One region of the Actinoallomurus sp. NBC_01490 genome, then DNA from elsewhere that is predicted to be linked to it. Evidence: predicted binding sites of a transcription regulator. Region 1 holds the regulator's gene; the other holds the start of a gene.
The links. Region 1 encodes HspR, which represses chaperone genes until heat shock. Its sites were predicted from a motif close to ANTTGAGTCNNNNNGACTCAANT; they were not measured.

Region 1 (14,369 bases):
TCGCGGAGGTGTTCCAGTCGTCCCGGATGTCGTGGTCGTCGAAGATCATCAGGCTGGGCACGGTGGACAGCAGCCACCGCACCATCGCGTCGTCGGTCCAGGCGAGCCGGTACAGCCGGGCGTACTCCTCGTAGTCGGCGACCTCGAGGCCGGGAGGTTCGCCGGTGTCGCGGCGGCCCTCGATGAACTCCCGCATCTCCGGCCCGGTCTCGTCGGCGTAGACCTGGTCGCCGACCATCAGCAGCAGGTCGGGCCACTCGTGCCCGTCCGCGAGCCGCCGCGCGAACGCGCCGAGCGCGTCCGGCCCGTGGATGCTCTCCACACCGGGGGCGACGCGGCACGACCCGAAGGCGATCCGCTGCCGGGCGCCGGGCTCGGGGATCCGGATCCGGCTGGGCGGTGAGCCGGGCTCGGGCCAGACGGTCTCGCCGTCGAGCGCGACCTCGTACTCGGTGTCCGAGCCGGGGGCCAGGCCCTCGACCTGGACGAGCGCGTAGTGGTGCCCGTGGACGGTGAACGTCGGGGCGGTCGTGTCGAGCACGCGCACGTCACACGGCTGGTCGGCTTCGAGCCAGATCGCGGCGGTGTCCGGCCCGACGTGGCGGAGCAGGGGGCCTACGACGAGTTGGGGCATGTATCTGGATTACGCCACATCGCGCGCGGACGCACTCACTTCATGCGGGTCCATGGCGGATGCCCCTGCTGCTCGGATCACACGCCGGTGGTGATCAGGGTCTTGCCGAACGCGGTGCGGCCCTCGATGGCGGCGTGCGCCGCCCCGGCCTGGTCGAGCGAGAACGTCTGCCCGATGACCGGCGCGATCACACCCGCGGCGGCCTCGCGCAGCGCCTGCTCGACGTAGCGCGTGCGGTCGCGCTCGGACAGTTGCACCGCCTGGATACCGGTCACCGAGACCTCTCGCTCGTCGGCGGCCTGCCGGTCGATGCTCGCGAAACGCCCGCTGGGTGTGCCGTGCGCGGAGAACCGTCCTCCGCGGGCGGTGAGTGTGAAGCCGGCCTCACCGAGCGCGCCGCCGACATTGTCCAGCACGACGTCGGCGCCGTGTTCGCCGAACACCGCCCGTGCCTGCTCCACCCAGTCCGGCCGAGCAGAGTCGATCGACGCGTCGGGACCGAGTCGTGCGACCCGCTCCAGCTTCGCGCCACGGGCGACCGCGACCACCTTCGCCGCGCGGGCGCGGGCGAGTCGCACGCACAGCACTCCCAGGCCACCGCTGGCGCCGATCACGAGCACTCCGTCGCGCGGGCCGACCTTCGTCGTGTCGAACAGGGCGAGGGCGGTCACTCCGTCATGCAACAGCGCCGCGGCCACCGTGAGGTCGACCTCGTCGGGCACCGCCACCGCCGACTCCGCCGCGACCACGGCGCGATCGGCGTAACCGCCCTCCCCACCGGTGTGGGCCACCACTCTGCGACCGCGCAGGCTCTGGTCGACTCCCGCACCGACCTGGACGATGCGGCCGGCGACCCCGTTGCCGGGCACGTACGGCGGGCGCATCGGCCAGAAGTCCTGGCCCGCCCCTGAGCGCACCATCGTCTCCAGCCACAGGGTGTCGATCACTTCAACGCTGATCAGGACCTCGCCGGGGCCCGGCGCCGGGTCGGGCGTCTCGACCAGTTCGAACACCTCCGGCCCACCGAACCTCGACACCGTCGCTGCGCGCATCGCACCCACGCTCCGTTCCGCTGGTCGTCTCAACAGGGGTGATCGCCGGCCTCCGCCGTGCGGTGCCCGTTACGCTAGGAGTTCAACATTGGTTGAAGTCAAGCGTGGAGAGTCACCATGACGGCAGGCGTCACCGAGCAGGCGTACCTGTCAGTCGGGGATCTGGCGCGCGCCAGTGGGGTGGCACCCTCGGCCGTGCGGTTCTACGAGGCCCACGGCCTGCTCGCCGGCGAACGCAACGCCGGCAACCAGCGCCGTTTCCGTGAACCCGATGTCTGCCGGACAAAGATCATCCGCGTGGCCCAACGCGTCGGTCTGTCCATCGCGGAGATCGGGGAACTCTTCGCCGAACTCCCCGCCGAGCCGGAACTCGCCGACTGGCAGCGCCTGACCGTGCGCCTCATGACAGAGGCCGACCAGCGGATACAACAGCTGCAGCGCGTTCTCACCGACATCGCGAGCAGCGAGAAACTCTGTGAACTCCCACCCGCCGACCCGGATTCCTGACCTCCCTGCTTCGGGCACGCCTGCGGGGCGTGCCCGAAGCGAGTGCTGATCCGTCCCGGCGATCGGCCGACCGCATCGGGGTCGAGCGGACGTCATTCCCCGCGCACTGCGCGTGGACGGGTCAGGCGGCCGGGACCGTGGGCTTGACGGTCAGGCGGTCGGCCGTCGGGTCGGCGTCCACGACGACCTCGTCGCCGTCGCGGATCTCGCCCGCCAGCAGCTCGCGGGCGAGCTGGTCGCCGATGGCGCTCTGCACGAGCCGGCGGAGCGGCCTGGCGCCGTACGCCGGGTCGTAGCCGGTCAGCGCCAGCCAGTCGCGGGCCGCGTCGGTCACCGTCAGCGTCAGGCGGCGGTCGGCCAGGCGCGCGGCGAGCCGGTCGACCTGGAGATCGACGATCTTCGTCAGCTCCTCGGTGGACAACGCGTCGAAGATGATCACGTCGTCGAGGCGGTTGAGGAACTCCGGCTTGAAGTTCGCCCGGACCGCGCCCATCACGGCGTCGCGCCGGCCCCCGTTGTCCAACGAGGGGTCGACCAGGAACTGCGAGCCGAGGTTCGACGTCATGATCAGGATCGTGTTGCGGAAGTCGACCGTACGGCCCTGGCCGTCGGTCAGCCGTCCGTCGTCCAGCACCTGCAGCAGCACGTCGAAGACCTCGGGGTGGGCCTTCTCGACCTCGTCCAGCAGCACGACGCAGTACGGCCGGCGGCGGACCGCCTCGGTGAGCTGACCGCCCTCCTCGTACCCGACATAGCCGGGAGGCGCGCCGACGAGCCGGGCGACGGAGTGCTTCTCGCCGTACTCGCTCATGTCGATGCGCACCATGGCCCGCTCGTCGTCGAACAGGAAGTCCGCCAGCGCCTTGGCCAGCTCGGTCTTGCCGACACCGGTCGGGCCGAGGAACAGGAACGAGCCCGTGGGCCGGTCGGGGTCGGCGACGCCCGCGCGCGCCCGGCGTACGGCGTCGGAGACGGCCTGGACGGCGCTCGACTGGCCGATCAGGCGGCGGCCCAGCTCCTCTTCCATGCGCAGCAGCTTGGCCGTCTCGCCCTCGAGCAGACGCCCGGCCGGGATGCCGGTCCAGGCGCCGACCACCTCGGCCACGTCGTCGGCGGTGACCTCCCGCTTGACCATGGCGTTGGGGTTGTTGGCGGCCTCCGCCGCGGTCTCGAGCTCGTCCTGGAGCCGCTCGATCTCGATCGCGATGTCGCTCGGCGGCTTCCAGTCGCCGTCGATCTGCGCCTGGCGGAAGGCCTGCTCGCGCCGGCTCTCGGCCTCGTCGATGCGCTTCTTCAGCTCACCGACCTTGTTGAGACCCTCCTTCTCCGCGTGCCAGCGCGCGTTCAGGTCGCCCAGCTGCTCCTTGCGGTCGGCGAGTTCGGCCTTGATCCGCTCGAGGCGCTGCTGGGAGGGCGCGTCGGACTCCTTGCTGAGCTGGTGCTGCTCCATCTCCAGCCGGTCGACGACACGCTGGAGCTCGTCGACCTCGACCGGCCGCGAGTTGATCTCCATGCGCAGCCGGGACGCGGCCTCGTCGATCAGGTCGATCGCCTTGTCCGGCAGGAACCGGGCGGTGATGTACCGGTCGGAGAGCGCCGCCGCGGCGACGAGCGCCGCGTCGGTGATCACCACCTCGTGGTGCGCCTCGTACCGGCCCTTGAGCCCGCGCAGGATCGCGACGGTGTCCGTGACCGACGGCTCGCCGACGAAGATCTGCTGGAACCGGCGTTCCAGCGCCGGGTCCTTCTCGATCCGCTCGCGGTATTCGTCCAGCGTGGTCGCGCCGATCATGCGCAGCTCGCCGCGGGCCAGCATGGGCTTGAGCATGTTGCCCGCGTCCATCGACCCCTCGGCCGCGCCCGCGCCGACCACGGTGTGCAGCTCGTCGATGAAGGTGATGATCTGCCCGTCGCTCTGCTTGATCTCGCTCAGGACCGCCTTGAGGCGCTCCTCGAACTCGCCGCGGAACTTCGCGCCGGCGACCATCGCACCGAGGTCGAGCGCCACGAGCCGCTTGTTCTTCAGCGTGTCCGGGACGTCGCCGTCGATGATGCGCTGGGCGAGGCCCTCGACCACCGCGGTCTTGCCCACGCCCGGCTCGCCGATCAGCACCGGGTTGTTCTTCGTGCGCCGCGACAGGACCTGCACGACGCGGCGGATCTCGTTGTCACGGCCGATGACCGGGTCGAGTTTGCCCGCCTGCGCCTGCTCGGTCAGGTCGACGCCGTACTTCTCCAGCGCCTGGTAGGTGTCTTCGGGGTTCTCGCTCGTCACGCGGGCGTTTCCGCGGACCCTGGGGAACGCCTCCAGCAGGGCGTCGGGGGTCGCACCGGCCTCGCGCAGCAGCTTCGCGACCGGCCCGCCGTCGGCCGCCAGGGCCACGAGCAGGTGCTCGGTCGAGATGAACTCGTCATCGAGCTGCCGGGCGCGGTTGGCCGCGGTGTTCAGCACCACCAGCAGCGCCCGCGAGGTCTCCGGCGCGCCGACCGTGGCGCCCGCGGCCTTCGGCAGCGCGGCGATCTGCTCCTCGGCCTGGCGGCGCAGTGCCTGCGGATCGGCGCCGACCTCCTTCAGCAGCCGCTGTACGGTGCCCTCACCCTGCGGCAGCAGCCCGACGAGCAGATGAGCGGGCTCGACGTGCGGGTGCCCTTCGGTCGCCGCCCGGCGCAGGGCGGCGGAGAGCGCCTCCTGACTCTTCTCGGTCCGTTTGTAGTCCACTTATTCCTCCCCGCGTGAGCGCCACACGACCACACTCGTCTGACGGATCGGCACCAGCTCGGCGCCGGCCGTCGACTCGGGGGTGTTCTTCAGCCGGGCGAGCCGGGCGGCCACCGCCCGGGTGGACTCCAGCTCGTTGCCCAGCTCCTCGACCAGCCCCCTGAGCCGCGCGACCTCGGCCCGTAGGGCCTCGGACTCACGCTGCAGGTCGAGGATGTGCTTGATGCCGGCCAGGTTGATGCCCTCGTCCTGGGACAGCCGCTGGATCTCCCGCAGCAACACGATGTCGCGCATGGAGTAGCGGCGGCCGCGGCCGGACGTACGACCCGGTGAGACCAGGCCCATCCGGTCGTACGTCCGGAGCGTCTGCGGGTGCATCCCGGACAGCTCCGCGGCGACGGAGATCACGTAGACCGGGCTGTCGTCGCCGAAAGGGTCCATGATGTTCACTCCTCTCGCGCCAGCCGGATCAGGTCGCTCCGTACGCCGTCACCACCGAGGCTGCCGGACATCTTCTCCAGCGCCTCGCGGGTGGTGTCGTCGATCTCGCTGGGAACCTGCACGTCGACGGTGACGAGCAGGTCGCCCCGGGTGCCGTCGCGCCGTGGGGCGCCCTGGCCGCGGACCCGCAGCACCCGCCCGTTGGGCGTGCCCGGCGGGATCCGTACGGTCTTGGGCTGGCCGCGGTGGATCGGCACCTTGATCTCCGCGCCGAGCGTGGCCTCCGGGAAGGTGACCGGCACCTTCAGCGTGAGGTTGTCGCCCGTACGGCCGAAGACCTTGTGCGGCTTGACGTGCACGATGACGTACAGGTCGCCGTTCGGCCCGCCGTTCTCGCCCGGCGCGCCCTTGCCCTTGATCCGGATGCGCTGCCCGTCGTGCACTCCCGCGGGGATGCGCGCCTGGATCGTGTGCGTGCTCTGCGCACGACCGCTGCCGTAGCACGTGCCGCACGGGTCGTCGACGACCAGGCCACGGCCGTGGCACTCGCGGCAGGGCTCGGAGAAGGCGAACCCGCCGGCGTTGCGGCTCTCCTGTCCGGTGCCCTCACAGCGGGGGCACACCCGGGGGACCGTGCCGGCCTTGGCGCCGGTCCCCCGGCAGGTCGGGCAGGCCGCCTCGCTGGTCAGCCGGAGCGGGACCGTACGGCCGTCGAGCGCCTCGCCGAACGTCAGCGTGATCTCCGACTCGACGTCGGTGCCACGACGCGGCCGCTGACCCGCCTGCCGGCGACCGAACAGCCCGCCGAACAGGTCGCCGATGCGTTCGCCCGTGCCACCCGTGGTCGAGCCGGTGCCCGTGTTCCCGAACAGGTCGCCCAGGTCGAAGCCGAACCCGCCCTGGGCCCCTCCCCGGGGGCGCGCACCGCCGAACAGGCTGCGAGCCTCGTCGTACTCCTTGCGCCGTTTCTCGTCCGACAGCACGTCGTAGGCCTCGGAGATGTCCTTGAACTTCTCCTCGGACTCCGCGTCGCCCTTGTTGGCGTCCGGGTGGTACTGGCGAGCGAGCTTGCGGTACGACTTCTTGATCTCGTCCTGGGTGGCGGTCTTCGTAACACCGAGGACCTTGTAGTAGTCCTTCTCCAAATAGTCCTTGGTGCTCACCGGCGCCCCTTACCTCGTTTCGTTGTCGCTCGTCGGTCAGTCCTCGTCGGCCGTCTCGGCCTTGGGCGGCGTCTCCGCCTCGGTGCCCTCGGCCTCGGCCGTCTCCTGCGGCTCCGGCTCCTCGGGCTCCTCCGGCCCGGCCGGCCCGGCCGGCCCGGCGTCATCGCCCGGCTCGGCCACGGCGACGCGCGCCGGCCGGAGGATCCGCTCGCCGATGCCGTAGCCCGGCTGCAGGATCTGCACGGCCGTCGGCTCGGTGACGTCGGCGGAGTAGGAGTGCATGAGCGCTTCGTGGATGTTCGGGTCGAACGGCTCGCCCGGGCTGCCGAACGACTGCAGACCCAGCTTGCCGGCGATGCCCTCCAGGCCCTCGGCGACCTGCTTGAACCCGCCGTTCAGCTCGTCGTGGTCGCGCGCCCGCCCGATGTCGTCGAGCACCGGCAGCAGCTCGGTCAGGACGTTCGCCAGCGCCTGCTCGCGCACCATGACCCGGTCGCGTTCGACCCGCTTGCGGTAGTTGGAGTACTCCGCCTGAAGCCGCTGGAGGTCGAGCGTGCGCTCGGCCAGCTGCTTCTTGAGGTCCGCGACCTCTTCGTCGGCCGCGGTCTCGGGAGCGCCCGGGGCGGACCCGGGAGCCGGCTCCGCCGACTCCCGGGCCTTGCCCGTCTTGGGATCGATGCGCCGCTTGTCGCGGATCACCGGACCCTCGCGCTCCTCGGCGTCGTCACGACGCTCCGTCACGCTTCCTCCTTCGCGAAAAGGGCCAAGGCGGAGAGGGGAGTGCGGCTCACGCCGCACCGCCTTCGCGCTTGTCCTTGTCGTCGTCCACGATCTCGGCGTCGACGACCTCGTCCTCCTGGGCGGTGCCCTGCGCACCCGCGCCGGCGTCGGCGGTGGGCGCGCCCTCACCGGGCTGGTTCTGGGCGTACATCGCGGCGCCCATCTTCTGGCTGACCTGGGCGAGCTTCTCCGACGCCGAGCGGATCGCGTCGATGTCGGTGCCCTCGAGGGTCTTCTTGACCTCGTCCAGCGCCGTACGGACCTCGGTCTTCACCTCGTCCGGGATCTTCTCGTCGTTCTCACCGAGGAACTTCTCGGTGGAGTAGGCGAGCGTGTCGGCGTTGTTGCGGGTCTCGGTCTCCTCGCGGCGCTTGCGGTCCTCCTCGGCGTACTGCTCCGCCTCGCGCATCATCTTGTCGATGTCCTCCTTGGGCAGCGCCGAGCCGCCCGTGATGACCATCGACTGCTCCTTGCCGGTGCCGAGGTCCTTCGCGCCGACGTTCACGATGCCGTTGGCGTCGATGTCGAAGGTGACCTCGATCTGCGGCACGCCGCGGGGCGCCGGGGGCAGGCCCGTCAGCTGGAAGGTGCCGAGCTTCTTGTTGTACGCCGCGATCTCGCGCTCGCCCTGGTAGACCTGGATCTCCACGGACGGCTGGTTGTCGTCGGCGGTGGTGAAGACCTCCGACCGCTTGGTCGGGATCGTGGTGTTCCGCTCGATGATCTTGGTGAAGATGCCGCCCTTGGTCTCGATGCCCAGGCTCAGCGGGGTCACGTCGAGCAGCAGGACGTCCTTGACCTCACCCTTGAGCACGCCGGCCTGCAGGGACGCGCCGACCGCGACGACCTCGTCGGGGTTGACGCCCTTGTTGGCCTCCTTGCCGCCGGTCAGCTCCTTGACCAGGTCGGCGACGGCGGGCATGCGGGTCGAACCGCCGACGAGCACGACATGGTTGATGTCGCTGACCTTGATGCCGGCGTCCTTGATGACCTGCTGGAACGGGACCTTGCAGCGGTCGAGCAGGTCCGAGGTCATCTTCTGGAACTCGGCCCGGGTGAGCTTCTCGTCCAGGTGGAGCGGGCCCTCGGCGGACGCCGTGATGTAGGGCAGGTTGATGCTCGTCTCCGAAGAGCTGGACAGCTCGATCTTGGCCTTCTCCGCGGCCTCACGGAGCCGCTGCAGCGCCATCTTGTCCTTGGACAGGTCGACGCCGTGGGCGTTCTTGAACTTGGTGACCAGCCAGTCGACGACCTTCTGGTCCCAGTCGTCACCACCGAGGTGGTTGTCGCCGTTGGTCGCCTTCACCTCGACGACGCCGTCACCGACCTCGAGGAGGGAGACGTCGAAGGTGCCACCACCGAGGTCGAAGACGAGGATCGTGGCCTCGCCCTCCTTCTCCAGGTGGTACGCCAGCGCCGCGGCGGTCGGCTCGTTGATGATGCGCAGGACGTTGAGGCCCGCGATCTGGCCGGCCTCCTTGGTGGCCTGCCGCTGGTGGTCCGAGAAGTACGCCGGGACGGTGATCACCGCGTCGGTGATCTTCTCTCCCAGGTACGCCTCGGCGTCGCGCTTGAGCTTCTGCAGCACGAAGGCGCTGATCTGCTGAGGAGTGAAGTCCTTGTCGTCGATCTTCTGCTTCCAGTCGGTGCCCATTTCGCGCTTGACCGACCGGATGGTGCGGTCGACGTTGGTCACCGCCTGGCGCTTGGCGACCTCGCCGACGAGAACCTCACCGTTCTTGGCGAAGGCGACGACGGACGGCGTGGTCCTCGACCCCTCCGCGTTGGCGATGACGGTGGGCTCGCCACCCTCCAGGATCGCGACGACCGAGTTGGTCGTCCCAAGGTCGATACCGACCGCTCGTGCCATGAGTTGATTCCTCCGACCGTGCTCTCTTGTCCATGAAGCTGAGTCCAGCAGACGCAAGGTTGCCCGAGCCGTCTCGGCATGTCAAATGACTTGAGTCCGTCACGCTCAACTTTGCTGACTGGTTCAACGTGGGAGCGCGGCGCGGTGTTCCCGCGTACGACAGGAAATCTGTGGGGAAGGGGTCCGTTGACCCGGTGCGGCGGTTCTGGGCTAGCGGCGGGAGATGTAGTGCATGCCGGCGCCGCTCTGCAGTGCCTTGGCCAGCACCTTCGCGGGCAGCGTGTGGGTGCCGCCGGTCGGCCGCCAGGGGTCGAAAACGGTGATCATCCCGGTGTTCTGGTCGTAGCCGTACGCGAGGATGGCGTGCCCGATCCAGTGGCCCCTGAGCCGCCCCTGGTTCCAGGGCAGCCTCTCCATCCACACCTGCATGATCGGCGCCCGGCGCAAAGTGCCGACGTCGTAGGAGACCCGCTGCATGAGGATCTGGGGACGGCCGACGACGTCGCCGACGATCCGGTCGTCGTACCGCCGCGGGTGCAGGTAGCCGTCCATGACCTCGGCGGCGTTGTCGCCCCCGGTGCCGCGGATCGTGGTCTTCATCTTCCTGGCGAGGGCGTCCTGACTGACCTTGATCCCGAACGTCGACAGGCTCATCGCCGTGGAGGCGGGGACGCAGTAGTAGTTCGTGGTCTGGAACTGCGCCTGAAGAACCAGCCGGTACGCGCGGGGCATCGCCCGGAGTCCCGCCGCGGCGGTGGTCGGCGTGGCGTGGGTGGTCCAGGTGGCCGCTGTGGCCGATGTGGCGGCGGTCCGGGCCGCCGTCGTGGCGTTGGCCGGCGGGGAGGTCCCCACCAGCAGGGCGGCGACGGCGAGACCCACCGCCGGCCGCAGGCCGGGCGCGTTCTTCACTTGCGTCCCCCAGACGTCACGGGGCCCGATCGGGGCCGTGTCGGCGGTACCTGCAAGACGGTCCAAGCGAATGTCGCTATATACGCATGTAACGCGTTGTAGAACTCTATTTACTCATATGGGCGACCATGCGTGCTTAGCCGGAGTGCCGGTCGGGTGGCACGCGTGACCTCGACCTTGACGCCGTGGCGGTGCGGGGTACGGCCGATGGCGTCGCCGTCCGGTGCCGTGTGAAAGCTGAGGGGTGCTCCGCCGGAGTACCGGTGTAAGCCATACCGATCACCGGAAGGTGACCTCGATGACGGAGCCCCCCGCGTGAGGGCCGGGCCGCGGACGCCGCCCTCGGCCGTCGGACCGGACCTGCCGCAGGACGCAGGATCACACCTGCCGCAGGCCGTGTTCGCCGACCTGTACGACCAGCACTTCCACGAGATCTACCGCTACATCGCCGGCCGGCTGGGCCGGGACGTGGCCGACGACATCGCCGCCGACACCTTTGTCGTCGCCCTGCGGAAACGGGACACCTTCGACGCCTCCCGCGGCGGCGTACGGCCGTGGCTGTTCGGCATCGCCACGAGGCTCGTCGCCGAGCATCGGCGGAAGGAGATACGCCGCTACCGGGCGCTCGGCCGTCTCCGGCCGGACGAGGTCACCGAGAGCCACGAGGGCCAGGTGGTCGACTGGGTGGCCGCCGAGAGCCTCCGGCCGCGCCTGGCCCGGGCCATCGCCGCGCTCTCGCGCGGGGACCGCGACGTCCTGCTGCTGGGCGCGCTCGGCGACCTGTCGCACGAGGAGATCGCTCAGGCGCTCGGCATCCCGTACGGCACGGTCGGCTCGCGGCTCAGCCGGGCCCGTAAGAAGGTGCGCTCCGCACTGGAGGAGGACAGCCATGGATGAGATCCGCATGATCCAGAGCCTCCTTGGGGAGGCCCCGCCGTCGGACGAGGTCGTCGCGGAGGGCCGCCGGCGCCTGGCCGCCCACGCGCCCGCGCGCTCGGCCCGTACGCGCCGCCGCCTGTGGGGAGGCCTCGCCGTGGTCGGGGCCGCCACCGCGGTCGCGGTGGCGATCGGCCTGACCGGTGGCGGACCACCGGCCACCAGGAGGACGGAGGTCCGGCCGCTGACCGCCCGGCAGATCCTGCTCACCGCCGCGGACAAGGCCGCGTCCACGCCGGTCGGCCGGTACTGGCACACCCACGTGATCTCCAGCGAGGGCTACCACGTCGACCGCGGCGACTACATGATCTTCGGCGCGAGGCAAGAGATCGACCAGTGGATCGCGCGGAGCGACAAGGACCCGGACGTGTTCCGCAGCCGGTTCGCCGGTGCCGTTCCGCAGACGGCCGCCGACCGGGCGGCCTGGAAGAAGGCGGGGTCGCCGTCGACCTGGCGTGTCCTGTCGAACGGCCAGATGATCAGGCAGTCGGCCAGGTCCGATGCCTGGGACCTGGTGCGCATGACTCCCGCGCAGAAGCGGGGGGAGCGGCGGCTCGAGGCGAAGATGGCCGCGCGGTGTGCCAAGAAGCCGCGGGCCTGCCCGCCCGCCCAGCCGACCGACGCGCAGCGGGAGGCCATGGCCCGTGACCCCGAGGCCCTCAAGCGGTACCTGCTCAAGGCCGCCGGGGGCGGTGGGTCCAGCTACCTGCTCAGTGTGGCCGGGCGGTTCCTGCTCGACCCGTCGTCTCCGCAACTGCGGGCGGCGGTCTTCCGCGTGCTCGCGGACGTGCCGGGCGTGCGCAGTCTGGGGGCGTCGCGGGACTCGCTGGGGCGGCCCGCGACCGTGCTGGCCGGCCGGATGACGCAGAACGGCAACGTCTACGACAGCGAACTGCTCCTCGACCCGGTCACGTACGTCCCGCTCGGCACCCAGATGGTGCTCGTCCACGGCAACGGCGGCAGGACCGTGCCGCCCTCGCCGGGCATGCCGCCCGTCCAGAGCGGCGGCCTGGAGACGAAGGGCATGAAGCCGGGCGCCATCGCCCACAGCGAGATCTACCTGACGATGGGCTGGACGAACACCGCGTACGGTGGCTGACGTCCGGCGGCGAAAACGCTCCGGGGCCGGCGTCGATCCGATGCCGGCCCCGGAGCACTCTGCGTCTGATCTGCGCCTTTCGGTGTCGTACGCCCGAATTTGGGGTCGGGGGACTGGCGCATAAGCTACTGATCGGTAGTATGCGAACCGTTGTTCGTGGCTGTCAGTCGCCGGCCATACGCTGACTGCACAGCGCCGCAACCAGGCCGTACCGGAAGGACGGAAACGTGGTCATCAGGTTGATCATCGGGCTCGTGGCCACCGTGGTCGCGCTCGCGCTCGCCGGGCGGCGGGTCCGGTTCCTCTACCGCGTGGCGATGAGCGGTCAGCCCGCTCCCGACCGGCTCGCCTCGGCCAAGGACAACGTCGGCGACGAGGTCAAGGGCCAGGTCGTGGAGGTCCTCGGGCAGCGCAAGCTGCTCAAGTGGACCGTCCCCGGGCTCGCCCACTTCTTCGTGATGTGGGCGTTCATCATCCTCATCACCGTCTACATCGAGGCGTACGGCGCGTTGCTCACCGGCCTCGACTTCCACATCCCCGTCGTCGGCAAGTGGGACGCGCTCGGCTTCCTGCAGGACTTCATCGCCGTCGCCGCCTTCCTCGGCCTGGTGGTCTTCGCCGTCATCCGGCTCAAGAACTCCCCGGCGAAGCTCGACCGCAAGTCCAGGTTCAAGGGCTCCCATCTGGGCGGCGCGTGGCTCGTCCTGTTCATGATCTTCAACGTCGTGTGGACGATGTTCCTGTTCCGCGGCGCGGGCGTCGCCACGGGCAACTTCCCGTACGGCAACGGCGCCTTCATGTCCCACCTGGTGGGCAGCGCGCTCAAGCCGGCCGGTCACGACGTCAACGAGGCGCTGGAGTCGGTCGGCCTGCTGCTGCACATCGGCGTCATGCTGGTCTTCCTGATCATCGTGCTGAACTCCAAGCACCTGCACATCTTCCTGGCGCCGCTCAACGTCATGTTCAAGCGCCGCCCCGACGCGCTCGGCCCGGTGCCGCCGATGATGAGCGACGGCAAGCCGATCGACTTCGAAGAGGCCGACCCCGACGAGGACACCTTCGGCCGCGGCAAGATCGAGGACTTCACCTGGAAGGGCTTCCTCGACTTCGCCTCCTGCACCGAGTGCGGCCGCTGCCAGTCGCAGTGCCCCGCCTGGAACACCGGCAAGCCGCTGTCGCCCAAGACGCTGATCATGGACCTGCGCGACCACGCCCTGGCCAAGGCGCCGTACATCCTCGCCGCCGAGGGCGAGCGCGACAACCTGCCCGAGGACGTGCTCAAGGAGGCCGGCCGCCCGCTCGTCGGCGACGCCGAGTCCATGGGCGTCATCGACCCCGACGTGCTGTGGTCCTGCACCAACTGCGGCGCCTGCGTCGAGCAGTGCCCGGTGGACATCGAGCACATCGACCACATCGTCGACATGCGCCGCTACCAGGTCATGATCGAGTCGAGCTTCCCGTCGGAGGCCGGCGTCATGCTGAAGAACCTGGAGAACAAGGGCAACCCCTGGGGCATGTCCGAGATGAAGCGCGCCGACTGGATCGAGGAGCTCGACTTCGAAGTCCCGATGGTCGAGGACAAGCTCCCCGAGGACACCGAATACCTGTTCTGGGTCGGCTGTGCGGGCGCCCTGGAGGACCGCGCGAAGAAGACCACCAAGGCCGTCGCGGAGCTGCTGCACATCGCAGGCGTGAAGTTCGCCGTCCTCGGCCCGATGGAGGCCTGCTCGGGCGACCCGGCCCGGCGGCTGGGCATGGAGTTCATCTTCCAGATGCTCGCCCAGCAGAACATCGAGACCCTCAACGACGCCGGCGTCAAGAAGATCGTCGCCACCTGCCCGCACTGCTTCAACACGCTGTCCAACGAGTACCCGCAGCTCGGCGGCACGTACGAGGTCGTGCATCACACCCAGTTGCTGTCCCACCTGGTGGAGACCGGCAAGCTCACCCCGGTCACGCCGGTCGAGGAGAAGATCACCTACCACGACCCGTGCTTCCTGGGCCGCCACAACAAGGTCTACTCCCAGCCCCGCGACATCATGGCCAAGGTCCCGGGCGTGCAGACCCAGGAGATGCACCGCTGCAAGGACCGCGGCTTCTGCTGCGGCGCCGGCGGCGCCCGCATGTGGATGGAAGAGCGCATCGGCAAGCGCATCAACACCGAACGCGTCGACGAGGCCCTGGAGACCGACCCGGACACCGTGTCCACGGCCTGCCCGTTCTGCCTGGTCATGCTCGGCGACGCGATCAACGAGAAGA
Region 2 (14,369 bases), 4.4 Mb from region 1:
CCCGCCACTCACCAGCGATGACGGTCCCAAGGCTCATCGACGAACTCCACTCCGAACGTGCGCGGGGACGGAGCCAGGCGTTGCACACGCTGTCCAAGATCGGGGATCGGCGAGCGTGGCCGGCGATCACACGAGCGCTGCTGACCGACGCCGACGACGAGGTGGCGCGGGCCGCGTGGCGAGCAGCCGTCGTACTCGTGCCCGAAAATGAAGAATCCGAGTTGGCCGGCGTGCTGGCGACACAACTCGGGCGAGGCGAGCGTGAGACGCAGTCGAGTCTCAGCCGGGCGCTGATCGCGCTCGGTGAGGTGATCATGCCGACCCTGCGCGCCGCGATGACGGATCCCGATCCTCGCGTGCGTCAGCACGCGATCGCCACGGAGCGGCTGTGGCGCGACCCGGATGCCGGATTCGAGTTCGCGATCGAGGAGGCGAAGCGCCTCGTGGCCCTGGGCACGACCGGGCAGGAGGAGTGATGGGCAGTGTTGATCGGTGAGGTGGCACGACGGTCCGAGGTCAGCGCCCGCATGCTCAGGCATTACGAGTCGCTCGGCCTGGTGCGGCCGACGGGTCGTACCAGGGCCGGCTACCGGGAGTACTCCCGTGAGGACATCCGGCGGATCTTCCACGTCGAGAGCCTGCGGTCATTGGGGCTGTCGCTGCGTGAAGTCGGGCGCGCGCTGGATGATCCCGGTTTCACGCCCTCGGAGCTCGTCGACGACCTCATCCGCCAGACGCGAGAACGCATCGCGGCCGAGACGGAGCTGCTCACGCGACTCCATCGGATCGGTGCCGCCGAACCCGCCGGCTGGGAGGGCGTCCTCCAGATCGTCGCGCTCCTCCAGGGCTTGGGTTCGGAGAGCGCGGGGAAGCGCCAGCGCGCGGCCCTGTCCTCGGTCGAAGGGGTTCCGTTGCCGGCGGAGGCTCTGGCCGAGGCGGCCTTGAGCGAGACGGACCCGAACGTCGCCGGAGCCCTCCGATGGGCCCTGGCGCAGTCGGGCGGGGGCGGACTGGCGCGGCTGGCGGAGGGACTCGGCTCACCAGCGGCCGAGGTGCGGAAACGCGCCGTCCAGTCCATCGCCGAGATTCCGGACGGCGAGGCGACCGCACTGCTGCGGGACGCCCTCACCGACTCCGACATCGTGGTCCGCAGGTGCGCGGCTCTGGCACTCGGCGCACGGGGAGTGGCCGACGCGGTCCCGACGCTGATCGACATGATCGTCGACGAGGCGAACGACGCCGATGCGGCCGATGCGCTGAGCGCGTTGGCGACCGACCCCGCGCTGGCGGATCAGATCGCCGCCAGGCTCGTCGACTGCCTCGCCCGCGGCGCCGACGCACCGTCTGTGCGCCGACGGCTGACAGAGGCGCTCGCGGACATCCCGGGGATCACGCCGTCACGTGCCCTCGCGGACCTGTCACATGACGAAGACCGTGCCGTCGCGCTTACCGCGATCTCCATCCTCAGGCTGCGCGACGCACGCGCCCGGGAGGAGCCGTGACTTCGTCCGCGGCGGCGTTGGCGTTGTCACGTCCCGGCCGGTCGGATGGTGTGGCGGCGCGGGATCAGCAGGGTGGGGACGAGTGCGATCGCGGCGCATGGCCAGGTAACCAGCACCGGCGAGCGGCACGGACGGCCCGGTGACTCGCGGCCTGCCAATGCGCCCAGGCCGATCCAGCCGGTAGATGGCTGACGATCGAGCACACTACGTTGGATCTCATGACTACCGTCCTTCTTGTCGCGGCTGCGGTCTGCCTGGCAGGCGGCGTCATTGCTGTGTGCGTGTTGCAGGTCATGGCCACCACGCGGTCGCGAGCGATTTCCCGGCCGGAGCAGTCCAGGGAGCCCGCGTGGGCCGCAGCCGAATACAAGGAGGCGACCGCCCGCGCGAGCGGATCCGGTGAACATGGCGAGAACTCGGCCTCTTCCGACATCGGTATGGCGACGAGTCGTGGTGTGGTTTCCGGTGTTGCCGCAGCGTCGGCGGATCGTGACGGGGCTCCGCGATCGCTTCGGTTCTCGTCCGGTGTGCGCAGGAGATGGATGATCGGTCGTGAGACCATAAAGACAAGATTTCTTCTCGGCATCACCGCCCTTGGAGGCTGGGCTGCAATACCGATCATGATGTTTCTTGCCTTTGTGGGGCAATCTCATCGGCTCGCCCTGACCGATGAGTTCGGTGATCCCGAATCTGGAGGCAATGGGTGGGCGTGGGCCATGGCAACGCTGGCCATGACGACTGTGGCCGGGGGAATGATCGCGGTGGCCGCGGTCGATGCTACCCGTACTCTGCGTGATAGCAGCTTAAGGCCGGGGCAAGCGCAGAAGATCAGCTATGCGGTGAGCATCCTGCTGAGCGTGCCTATGTGGATCTTCGGCGGAATTATCAGTATCGGTTCGATGATCAACACAAATGATTGTGGCTCGGGTGCTGCAGCGCCATGCCTGGACCACCCTGGCCTTATTCTTTACTTGCTGTTCGTGGTATGTCTGGTATTGCCGACTCTGCTCCTGGTGGTTGCGCTTTGGTTGGGTCGACGTTCACGGATATGCGCACTTCTTGCGCCGCCCCTTATTTTCTGTGTTTACTTCCTGGCAATTCACTTGCACCTACCACATGTAGGTTTTGGTGATACCACCGAATGAAGCCTGCTGATCATGCCGCCGCGGAACGAGAACAGGGTGACCGGCGGATGGTGCTACGGATGATGACCGTCATCTGCGGCGGCCTGCGCGCGGAGCCGCGCCGGCGAGGGGCCTGAGCTCCGGTGTTCTCGGGCGGCGTACGGGGGAAGGTCGTTGGGGCCATGCGGGGGTTGGGCTGCGTGGCGGTGCTCGCTCAGAGCGAACGACCTCCGGGAAATAGATCACGGCTCTCCTTTCTTGAGTGTGAGTGACTCAATCTTTGGAGGCCTGATGAGCAAGACCGTCACCCTGCCGGTGCTGCCCCTCGACGACGAGGTCGTGCTGCCCGCGATGGTCGTGCCGTTGTCTCTTACGGACGATGAGGTACGAGGCGCCATCGAGACGGCGCGCACCACGGCGCCGGGGACGCCATCGGACAACGAGGATGACAAGCCGCAGGTGCTCATCGTGCCTCGGCTGAACGGGAAATATGCGGCCGTCGGCACCCTGGCGGTCATCGAGCAGATCGGCCGGCTGCCGGGCGGCGACCCCGGGGCCGTCGTACGCGGTGTGGCGCGGGTGCGCATCGGCACCGGTACGTCCGGTCCGGGCAAGGCGCTGTGGGTCGAGGGCACCGTGGCCGAGGACACCGGCCTCGGCGCGCGGGCCGGCGAACTGGCCAAGGAGTACCGGGCCCTGGTCGTCGGCGTGCTGGAGAAGCGCGGTGCCTGGCAGGTCATCGACATGATCCGCCAGATCGAGGACCCGTCGGTGATGGCCGACCGCTCCGGCTACGCGTCCTACCTCGACGCCGAGCAGAAGGTGCGGATCCTCGAGACCACCGACGTGACCGAGCGGCTGGAGCTGGCGATCGGCTGGACCCGCGAGCACCTGGCCGAGCTGGACGTCGCCGAGACGATCCGCAAGGACGTCGAGGAGGGAGTGGAGAAGCAGCAGAAGGAGTTCCTGCTCCGCCAGCAGCTCGCCGCCATCCGCAAGGAGCTGGGCGAGCTCAGCGGCGACCCCTCCAGCGAGGAGGAGGACTACCGCGCCCGGGTGGAGGCCGCCGACCTGCCGGAGAAGGTGCGCGAGGCCGCGCTGAAGGAGGTCGACAAGCTCGAGCGGACCGCCGAGCAGTCGCCCGAGGTCGGCTGGATCCGCACCTGGCTCGACACGGTCCTCGACATCCCGTGGAACGAACGGACCGAGGACGCGTACGACATCGTCGGTGCCAGGGAGGTCCTCGACGAGGACCACACCGGGCTCGACGACGTCAAGGAGCGCATCGTCGAGTACCTCGCCGTGCGCAAGCGGCGGGAGGACCGCGGGCTCGGCGTGATCGGCGGACGGCGTTCCGGCGCGGTGCTGGCCCTCGTCGGCCCGCCCGGGGTCGGCAAGACGTCGCTCGGCGAGAGCGTCGCACGCGCGATGGGGCGCAAGTTCGTCCGCGTCGCGCTCGGCGGCGTACGGGACGAGGCGGAGATCCGCGGCCACCGCCGCACGTACGTCGGGGCGCTGCCCGGCCGGATCGTGCGCGCGATCCGCGAGGCGGGCACGATGAACCCGGTCGTCCTCCTCGACGAGATCGACAAGGTCGGCGCCGACTACCGCGGCGACCCGACGGCCGCCCTGCTCGAGGTGCTGGACCCGGCGCAGAACCATACATTCCGCGACCACTACCTCGAGGTGGAGCTCGACCTGTCCGACGTGGTCTTCCTGGCCACCGCCAACGCCCTGGAAACGATCCCCGGCCCGCTGCTGGACCGCATGGAGCTGGTCTCGCTCGACGGCTACACCGAGGACGAGAAGGTCACCATCGCCCGCGACCACCTGTTGCCGCGTCAGCTCGACAAGGCGGGCCTGACCGCCGAAGAGGTCACGGTCGGTGAGGACGCGCTGCGGCTGCTGGCGGGGGAGTACACCCGTGAGGCGGGCGTACGGAGCCTGGAGCGGTCGATCGCGCGGGTCCTCCGCAAGGTCGCGGCGAACGTCGCACTGGAGACCGCGACCCTGCCGGTGTCGGTGGGTGCGGACGACCTGCGCGACTACCTCGGGCGGCCCCGGTTCACCCCGGAGACCTCGCTCAAGGAGGAGGAGCGCCGTACGGCGGTGCCGGGCGTGGCCACCGGCCTGGCGGTCACCGGCGCGGGCGGCGACGTGCTCTATATCGAGGCGTCGCTGGCCGACGAGGAGACCGGCGAGACCGGCGTGACGCTGACCGGCCAGCTCGGCGACGTCATGAAGGAGTCGGCCCGGATCGCCCTGTCGTACCTGCGCTCGCGCGGCGCGGAGATGGAGCTGCCGGTCGGCGACCTGAAGAACCGCGGCGTGCACGTCCACGTGCCGGCCGGGGCGGTGCCCAAGGACGGGCCGAGCGCCGGCGTCACGATGACGACCGCCCTCGCGTCGCTGCTGTCCGGCCGGCTCGTACGCTCCGACGTGGCGATGACCGGCGAGGTCTCGCTGACCGGGCGCGTCCTGCCGATCGGCGGGGTCAAGCAGAAGCTGCTCGCCGCGCACCGGGCGGGGATCACCACGGTCCTCATCCCCAAGCGCAACGAGCCGGACCTGGACGACGTGCCGGCGGAGGTGCTGGAGCAGCTGACCGTCCACCTGGCCTCGGACGTCCGCGAGGTGCTCGACTGGGCGCTGGAGCCGGCGACGACCGGGCAGACGGTGGCCGCCTGACAATTTCCTGAATGGCCTGATGGCCGATGACGGCCGGAAGGGCGGTCTCGCGGAGGCGGGGCCGCCTTTTCCGTTTACGCCATGCTTAGGGGTTTCTGCGCGACAATCGGATTCGCTAGGCCAACGGAATCGTGAGGAAAAGTGAAAATGGCGGAACAGGACGAGCACGATCCCCGCGAGGGCGCCACACCGGCCGGGGAGTCGCCGGCCGCACGACCCGGCCCATCCGCCGCGCCGGCCAACGGCGGTGAGACCCCGGCCGCGCCGGCCGGTGGCGGGCAGGCACCGCCTCCGCCGGACCGGCCGGTCGCGCCGGCGCCGCCCGGCCCGGGAGCGCCGCCGCCTCAGGGCGGCGCGCAGACGGATTTCCTGGAGTCCGGCCGCACGGCCCCGCCGTACGTGGAGGGCGCCGCGCCGCCGCCCGGGCCGGGCCGCTGGCGCCGGTGGTCCTCCAACGGGTCGGTGCGGGCCGGCGCGCTGACCCTGGTGGCCGGCCTGGTCGGCGGGCTGGTCGGCGGCGGCATCGTGGCCGCGTTCGACGACGACCACGGCCACGATCGGTCGGTCCAGGTCCGTTTCGGTCCGGGGGGAATCATGGGCCGCGGCTACGGCCACGCCCCGCGTGACTGGGCGCCGCCGAACGGCTGGGGACCGAACCGCCGCGTGCCGCAGCCGGGTCAGCCGGCCACACCGGCCCCGGTGCCTTCCCCGAAGTCGAGCGGCTGACCCCGGTCAGGACGGAGTGAGCCGAAAGACGCGCAGCTCACGCTGGTCGGCGCGCTCGACGTAGGTGTCATAGACCGACCAGATCCGTACGAGCCGCGGCCAGACCTCGGCGCGTTCGGCGCCCTCCAGCGCCTGGGCCGTGACCGGGATGCGGCGGCCCTGGTAGCGGACCTCGGCCCGCGGGTCGGCCAGGAGGTTCACCGTCCAGGCCGGGTGGTGGTCGCGGCCGAAGTTGCTGCCGACGACGACGAACGACCCGTCCTCCTCGGGCAGGCAGATCAGCGGCGTCTCCCGCGGCAGGCCGGTCTTGCGGCCGGTCGTCGTGAGCACGATGCTCGGCAGCACGATCGCCGGCAGCAGGACGCGCCCGCCGGACAGCCGGTGCAGCACCCGGTCGAGCGGCGGCACGACCTTGGGGCCGATCCGGGCGAACCACGGTGCGCTCGCCAGCCTCTGGGCGACCGGCGTGAGCACTCCCTGCAAAGCGCGTACGGGCATCACGAACTCCTTGTGGCTGCCGGGGCCCGTCTCAAGGCCCCGCTGTCCTCCTGCACGGCGCCCGGGCGGCGCCGCCCCGCGTCGCCGGTCGAGGGCCGGATCCGGGCCGGCTCCCTGTTCCGCCTCGCGGCGCGCCGCGGAGGGGGACTTGGAGACCGGCCCCAGGCGCCCGGCACGGGCCGGGCGCAGGTGCCCCGCGGCGACGAGCCAGCGCAGCGTGTCGGCCACGCTCTCCTCCAGCGGGCGGAGCGTCAGGCCGAGAGCGTCGAGCGCGACCGTGTCGTCCGAGGGGACGAGCGTCACCATCAGCTCGGCCGCGTCCCGCGTCAGCGGATACCGGAACCCGTGCACCTTCTTGGCGGCGTCCAGAAGAGTGCCGAGCGCGATCATGAGGCCGCCGGGCAACGGGATCCGGCGGCAGCGGACGCCGGTCAGCGCGTCGCACAGGTCGGCGAACTCCGGCCATCGCACGTAGTGCCCGCCCAGGATGAGCCGCCGGCCGCCCCGGCCGGGCTCGACGCAGCGCGCGAGCGCGTCCCCCAGGTCGCGCACGTCCAGCAGCGACACCCCGCCGGGCGACACCGGCCACGCGATGCCCAGCCCGGCGGCCAGGCCCGCCGGCATCGCGTCCAGGTGGGGCTGGGACGGCCCGAGCACCCCGCCGGGATAGACGATCGTGACCGGCGCGCCGTCGTCCTGCAGGCTCCGTGCGTACCGCTCGGCCTCCAGCTTGGATCGTCCGTACCCCGTGCGCGGCCGTGCCAGGGGAGCGTCGGAGGTGATCATCGGGCCCGCGGGCGGGACGAACACCGCGATCGTCGACGTGTGGATCACCGGGTCCAGGCCGCGGGCCACCGCGCCGCCGACCACGTTGCGGGTGCCGGTGACGTTGACCGTGACCAGGTCCGTGCGGCGGCCCGTGACGCCGAGGGCGGCCGCGGCGTGGATCACCGCGTCGCAGCCGTCCAGCGCGCGGTCGACGGCCTCCTCGTCCAGCATGTCGCCGTGGCACATCTCGGCGTCGCCGGCGTCCACCCCGATCGCAGCGAGGACGCGGCCCGTCCGGCCGGGGTCGCGGACGAGCAGCCGGGGACGGTGGCCGGAGGCGAGGAGCGACTTCACCGCGTGCGATCCGACGTATCCCGAAGCACCGGTGACGAGTACCCGCATGACCTTCAACGTAGTACTCAGTGATCATCCGCCGTCACATACGGGGGCCGAGACGCCTCACATCCGTTACCGGTTTGCAACAAAACGTGTGATCTAGATCTCAATATTGAACTCCGCGTCCCGGGCGGAGCGGGCGCTGTGGTCCGGGGGGCGATGTGTCCACATGCTGGGACGGGCAGCGGGCCCCGTGGCGGCGATCTGTCCGTGTTTTCCCTGGTCAGAGGGGATATGGGCCTTCGTGATCGTTTTCACGCGACCACCGTCCCGGCCCCCGAAAAGCGGAAAACCTGCCTCTCTACCCCCGAATTACGGGCCTCAAACACCGTGATCGAAAAGCGGTCCGAGACGCGGTTTCGGGTTCGCTAAATTCGTAACCCATGTCGCCAGGACATCCGAGCGCACAGCATTCCCCGACCGCCACCGCTACCGAGATCTTGGAGCCTCCCAGAATCGAAGACGGCCGCCAATTGTGGCGCATCGCCCGTGATTCAAAGACCCTCGACCTCAATTCTCCCTACAGCTACGTGCTCTGGTGCCGTGACTTCGCGGCGACCTCCGTGGTCGCCCGGGCCGACGGCGAGATCCGCGGCTTCGTGACCGGCTTCGACCGCCCCGAGGAGCCCGGGACGCTCTTCGTGTGGCAGGTCGCGGTCGAGGAGGACTGGCGCGGCCGCTCGCTCGCGGGCCGGATGCTCGGCCACCTCGCCGACCGGGGCCACCGGTACGTCGAGGCGACCGTGACCCCGGACAACGTCGCCTCGGATCGCCTCTTCACCGCCTTCGCCCGTGATCGCGGCACCGAACTGCGCCGCACTCCGCTCCTCTCCGAGGACCTGTTCCCCGGCGACCACGAGCCGGAGGAGCTCTACCGCATCGGCCCACTGGACGTACCAGCCACGTCAGGAGACAGGTGAGACGCATGGACGTGTTCGAGTCGCACGAGTCCGAGGTCCGCAGCTACTGCCGGGGATGGCCCGCGGTCTTCCAGAAGGCCTCCGGCAGCCGGCTGTACGACGAGGAGGACAACGCCTTCCTCGACTTCTTCGCCGGAGCGGGCACCCTCAACTACGGCCACAATCATCCGCTGCTGAAGGAGAAGCTCCTCGCTTACCTGGCGGACGACAACATCGTGCACAGCCTCGACATGTACACCGTCGCGAAGCGGCGCTTCCTCGAGACCTTCCACGAGGTCGTGCTGGCGCCGCGCGGTCTCGACTACCGGGTCCAGTTCCCCGGCCCGGCGGGTACGACCGCGGTCGAGGCGGCGTTGAAGCTCGCCCGCAAGTACACCGGCCGGGAGACGATCGTCAGCTTCACCAACGCCTTCCACGGCATGTCGCTCGGCGCGCTCGCCGTCACCGGCAACGGCATGAAGCGCGGCGGCGCCGGGATCCCGCTGGGCCACGCCGTGCCCATGCCGTTCGACAACTACCTCGACGGGCGGACGCCGGACTTCCTGCTGTTCGAGCGGCTCCTGGAAGACAGCGGCAGCGGCCTGGACGCCCCGGCCGCGGTCATCGTGGAGACGGTCCAGGGCGAGGGCGGCCTGAACGCCGCCACCCCCGAATGGCTCCGCGGCCTGGCCGACGTGTGCCGGCGCCACGAGATGCTGCTCATCGTCGACGACGTTCAGATGGGCTGCGGGCGCACGGGACCGTTCTTCAGCTTCGAGCAGGCCGGCATCGTGCCCGACATCGTCTGCCTGTCCAAGTCGCTGAGCGGGTACGGCCTGCCGTTCGCCGTGACGCTGCTCAAACCGGAACTCGACGTCTGGGAGCCAGGTGAGCACAATGGAACGTTCCGCGGGCCGAACCCGGCGTTCGTGACCGCCACGGCCGCGCTGGAGTTCTGGAACGGCGAGGGGCTGGAGAAGGAGACCCTCGCCAAGAGCGAGCAGGTCGAGCAGGGTCTCGGCCGGATCGCCGCGGCCCACCCCGAGGCGATCAGCGGGGTCCGCGGGCGCGGCCTCGCCCAGGGACTGGCCTTCACCGACCCCGCGACGGCCACGAAGGTCTGCGCCCAGGCGTTCGACCGCCGCCTGCTGATGGAGACCTCCGGGCCGGAGAGCGAGGTCGTCAAGCTCCTGCCGCCCCTCACCACCACCCCCGACGAGCTCGACGAAGGGCTCGACATCATCGCGGCCTCCGTGGACGCGGTGCTCGCCTGACCAGGAAAGACAAGGCACAACGAAGGGAGACGTCTTGATCGTACGCTCGCTGAAGGAGATCAGCGGCACCGAGCGCGACGTGGAGGCACCCACCTGGCGGAGCCGCCGCTTCGTGCTGGCGAGCGAGAAGGTCGGCTTCTCGATGCACGAGACCGTGATGTACGCCGGCACCGAGACGCACATGTGGTACGCCAACCACATCGAAGCGGTCTACGTCATCGAGGGCGAGGGCGAGCTCGTCAACGACGACACCGGCGAGAAGCACCGCCTCGAGCCCGGCACGCTCTATCTCCTCGACGGCCACGAGCACCACACCGTGCGCCCCCAGACCGACCTGCGGACCGTCTGCGTCTTCAATCCACCGTGCACCGGACGGGAGGTGCACGACGAGAACGGCGTCTATCCACTGATCACCGAGGAGGCCTGACATGATCGAGCACCCGAACCCCGGACCCAACGACCTCTACCCCACCCGTAAGGCCGGCGAGCCCGCCCTGCTCTACCGCACCGACCCCGTGGTGTACGGCGGTCCGGACGACGGGCCCATCGACCCGGAGACCCTGGCCTCGTTCGACGAGAAGGGCTTCCTGACGGTCGACGAGCTGCTCGTCCCCGAAGAGATCGAACGCTACCGCGCCGAGCTGCGCCGGCTGGCCGAGGACCAGGCCGTGCTGCGCGACGAGCGGACGGTCACCGAGCGCGGCTCCGACGAGATCCGGTCCGTCTTCGAGGTGCACAAGGTCAGCGAGGTGTTCGCCGAGCTGGTGACCGACCCGCGCGTGGTCGGCCGGGCCCGCCAGATCCTGGGCTCCGACGTGTACGTGCACCAGAGCCGCGTCAACTACAAGCCGGGGTTCAAGGGCAAGGACTTCTACTGGCACTCGGACTTCGAGACCTGGCACGCCGAAGACGGAATGCCCCGTATGCGCGCTGTAAGCATTTCCATCGCGCTCACCGAGAATTTCGTCCACAATGGTGGCTTGATGATCATGCCGGGATCGCATCGGACATTCGTCTCGTGTGTGGGCGAAACCCCCGACGATCACTACAAGGAGTCGCTGCGCGGTCAGGAGATCGGTACCCCCGACCCCGACAGCCTGTCCATCCTGGCCAACAAGCACGGCATCGATCTGTTCACCGGGCCCGCGGGCTCGGCGACGATGTTCGACTGCAATTGCATGCACGGTTCGAACGGCAACATCACACCGTTCCCGCGGTCGAACGTCTTCATCGTCTTCAACAGCGTCGAGAACACCTGTGAGGAGCCTTTCGCCGCACCGTCCCGACGACCCGAGTTCATCGCCTCCCGAGACTTCACCCCGGTAGGCGGCAGATAACCCCCCCGAGCCTTCGGCGGTGGCCACCCCGGATATCTCCGGGGTGGCCACCGCCGGGCTCTCGGACCTTGGAGACCCCATGACCTCATCACGACGTGACTTCCTCCGTACCGCGGCCGTGCTGGCCGGTGCCGTGCCTCTCGCGGCGGCGTGCTCGACCACCGACCCGGCGAAGGAGCGGTCCGGCGGTGGCACCCTGGATCGCATCAAGCAGCAGGGCTATATCCAGGTGGGCTTCGCCAACGAGTCGCCGTATGACTACATGGACAAGAGCGGCAAGCTGACCGGTGAGGCGCCGGAGCTGGCTCGGGTGATCTTCAAGGAACTCGGCGTCAATGAGGTGCGGGGCGTCCAGGTCGACTTCGGCGGGCTCATCGGCGGCCTGCAGGCACGCCGGTTCGACACCATCGCCGCCGGCATGTCCATCACCCCGGAGCGCTGCGCCCAGGTCGCCTTCGCCGATCCGGACTTCGTCGGGACGACCGCGTTCATGGTGCACAAGGGGAACCCGAAGGGCATCAAGAAGTTCGAGGACGCCGCCAAGCAGAACATCAAGCTCGGCGTGCTCACCGGCGCGGTCGAGGAGGGCTACGCGTCCAAGCTCGGCGTGAAGAAGGGCAACATCAAGACCTTCGCCGACCAGCCCAGCGCGTACGAGGCTCTCAAGGCCGGGCGCATCGAGGCGATCGCCCTGACCCGCATCTCGCTCGCCGACACGCTGTCCAAGCACCCGGGCGCACCGTACGAGATCACCGAGGCGTTCGTGCCGGTGATCGACGGCAAGGAGCAGATCGGCGGCGGCGGCTTCGCGTTCCGCAAGGCGGACACGGATCTGGTCAACGCCTTCAACGGCAAGCTCGCGGAGCTCAAGCAGAACAACCGGCTTCTGCCGATCATCAAGCCGTTCGGCTTCACGCAGGCCGAGCTGCCCGGCAGCCACACCGCCGCCGAGCTCTGCAAGGGCTGATCCGGGGTGTCGGACGTCCTCAGCAGCTACCCGCTGTTGCTCCGGGGCGCGTGGGTCACCATTCAGCTCACCGTGTACGGCAGCGCGCTCGCGCTCGTGCTCGCCTTCGTCTTCGGGCTCATGGGCGGCGCCAGGTCGGTGTGGGTGCGGGCGGTCGGCCGGGTCTACGTGGAGTTCTTCCGCGGCACCGCGACGCTCGTGCTCATGTACTGGCTGTTCTACGCGCTGCCGCTGGTCGGCTTCAGGTTCGCACCGATGTTCGCGGCCGTGCTCGCGCTCGGCCTCAACGTCGGCGCGTACGGCGCCGAGGTCGTGCGCGGCGCGGTGAAGGCGGTGCCGAAGGCGCAGTACGAGGCCACGGTCGCACTCAACATGCGGCCGTGGCAGCGCCTGCGGCGGGTCCTGCTGCCGCAGGCGATCGCGCTGATGCTGCCGCCGTTCGGCAACCTGCTGATCGAGCTGATGAAGGGCAGCGCCGTCGTGTCGCTGATCTCCATCGCCGACCTGATGCTCCGGGCGCAGCAGCTGCGCCAGTCCACCGGCCAGACCACCTCGGCCTTCCTGGTGATCCTGGTGATGTACTTCGTGATCGCCCAGGTGCTCCAGCTGCTCGTGCGTTACCTCGAGCGCCGCGCCGACATCATGCTCGGGCGGCGGCCGGGACGCGCGGCGCGCTCGGCCCTGGAGACCCTGGAGGCGGCCAAGTGATCTGGGACTGGCACTTCGCCGGGAAGATCCTCCCGGACCTGCTGCGCGGGCTGGTCGTCACGATCGAGGCGACGCTGCTCGGCTACGCCGTCGCGCTGGTCCTCGGCCTGCTATGGGCCGTGCTGCGCCGCTCGCCCAGCCGGATCCTCAACCAGGTGGTCCGCTGGGTGGTGGAGTTCATCCGCAGCACGCCGCTGCTGGTGCAGCTGTTCTTCCTGTTCTTCGCGCTGCCCTCGATCGGCCTGACGTTCAGCGCGCTGGTCACGGGCGTGATCGGCCTCGGCGTGCACTACTCCTCCTACACCTCGGAGGTGTACCGGGCCGGCATCGCGGACGTGCCCGCCGGCCAGTGGGAGGCCACGACCGCCCTCAACCTGCCGCGCCGGCGGGTCTGGTTCGGCGTCGTCCTCCCGCAAGCCGTGCGCAAGGTCATCCCGACCCTGGGCAACTACCTCATCGCGATGTTCAAGGACTCGCCGCTGCTGCTGGCGATCACCGTGCCCGAGATGCTGCACAGCGCGTACGAAGTGGGCGCCAAGTCGCTGCGCTTCCTGGAGCCGATGACGATCGTCGGCGTGCTGTTCGTCATCGTCAGCGTCCTGTCCTCCCTCCTCCTGCGACGCCTGGAGTTCCGCTATGGCAACAACTGACCCCGCAGCCGAGGCCCTGCCACCGTCGGAGGACAGCGCCGACGGCATCCGGTTCGAGGGCGTCGTGAAGCGCTTCGGCGACAACGTGGTCCTGCGCGAGCTGGACTTCTCCGTCGCCCCCGGCGAGCGCGTCACCCTCATCGGGCCGAGCGGTTCGGGCAAGACCACGATCCTGCGGCTGCTCATGACGCTGGAGAAGGTGGACGACGGCGTCATCTGGGTGAACGGCCACCCGCTGTCGCACATGAAGCGGGGCCCGCGCCTCGTGCCCGCGGACGAGAAGTACCTGCACCGGGTCCGCAGCGACATCGGGATGGTGTTCCAGCAGTTCAACCTGTTCCCGAACATGTCGGTGCTGCGCAACGTCACCGAGGCGCCGGTGCACGTCCTGAGGTTGTCCCGCGACGAGGCGAACGAGCGGGCCCGTGAGCTGCTGGACCTGGTCGGCCTGGCCGACAAGGCCGACGCTCATCCCGCCCAGCTGTCGGGTGGCCAGCAGCAGCGCGTCGCGATCGCCCGGGCCCTCGCGATGCAGCCGAAGATCCTGCTGCTGGACGAGGTCACCTCGGCGCTCGACCCCGAACTCGTGGCGGGCGTGCTCGACGTGCTGCGCAACATCGCGAACGAAACCGACATCACGATGCTCTGCGTGACCCACGAGATGGGCTTCGCACGGGATGTCTCCGACCGCGTGCTGATGTTCGACAAGGGGCAGATCGTCGAGGAGGGCTCGCCGGAGAAGATCTTCAGCGAGCCGGAGAACCAGCGCACGCAGGACTTCCTGCACGCCGTCCTCGACCAGCACTGATTCGACCAGCGGCCGGTTCCCGCG

Region 2: a site for HspR is predicted at 2,883-2,905, ahead of lon (endopeptidase La). Genes of this name have one in related genera too.

What each region holds. Positions count from the first base shown of each region.
Region 1 covers NZ_CP109433.1:718,743-733,111, forward strand. The annotation lists gene OG417_RS03750 (alkaline phosphatase D family protein) at 1-634, opposite strand, end outside; gene OG417_RS03755 (zinc-binding dehydrogenase) at 712-1,686, opposite strand; gene OG417_RS03760 (MerR family transcriptional regulator) at 1,804-2,193, shown strand; gene clpB (ATP-dependent chaperone ClpB) at 2,315-4,912, opposite strand; gene OG417_RS03770 (heat shock protein transcriptional repressor HspR) at 4,913-5,353, opposite strand; gene dnaJ (molecular chaperone DnaJ) at 5,359-6,516, opposite strand; gene grpE (nucleotide exchange factor GrpE) at 6,553-7,257, opposite strand; gene dnaK (molecular chaperone DnaK) at 7,304-9,166, opposite strand; gene OG417_RS03790 (C39 family peptidase) at 9,377-10,075, opposite strand; gene OG417_RS03795 (RNA polymerase sigma factor) at 10,391-10,972, shown strand; gene OG417_RS03800 (CU044_5270 family protein) at 10,965-12,110, shown strand; gene OG417_RS03805 ((Fe-S)-binding protein) at 12,338-14,369, shown strand, end outside.
Region 2 covers NZ_CP109433.1:8,110,939-8,125,307, reverse strand. The annotation lists gene OG417_RS37420 (HEAT repeat domain-containing protein) at 1-476, shown strand, start outside; gene OG417_RS37415 (HEAT repeat domain-containing protein) at 483-1,502, shown strand; gene OG417_RS37410 (hypothetical protein) at 1,721-2,647, shown strand; gene lon (endopeptidase La) at 2,918-5,314, shown strand; gene OG417_RS37400 (hypothetical protein) at 5,462-6,040, shown strand; gene OG417_RS37395 (nitroreductase/quinone reductase family protein) at 6,047-7,708, opposite strand; gene ectA (diaminobutyrate acetyltransferase) at 8,143-8,622, shown strand; gene ectB (diaminobutyrate--2-oxoglutarate transaminase) at 8,628-9,875, shown strand; gene OG417_RS37380 (ectoine synthase) at 9,910-10,302, shown strand; gene thpD (ectoine hydroxylase) at 10,304-11,212, shown strand; gene ehuB (ectoine/hydroxyectoine ABC transporter substrate-binding protein EhuB) at 11,292-12,179, shown strand; gene ehuC (ectoine/hydroxyectoine ABC transporter permease subunit EhuC) at 12,186-12,887, shown strand; gene ehuD (ectoine/hydroxyectoine ABC transporter permease subunit EhuD) at 12,884-13,537, shown strand; gene ehuA (ectoine/hydroxyectoine ABC transporter ATP-binding protein EhuA) at 13,524-14,345, shown strand.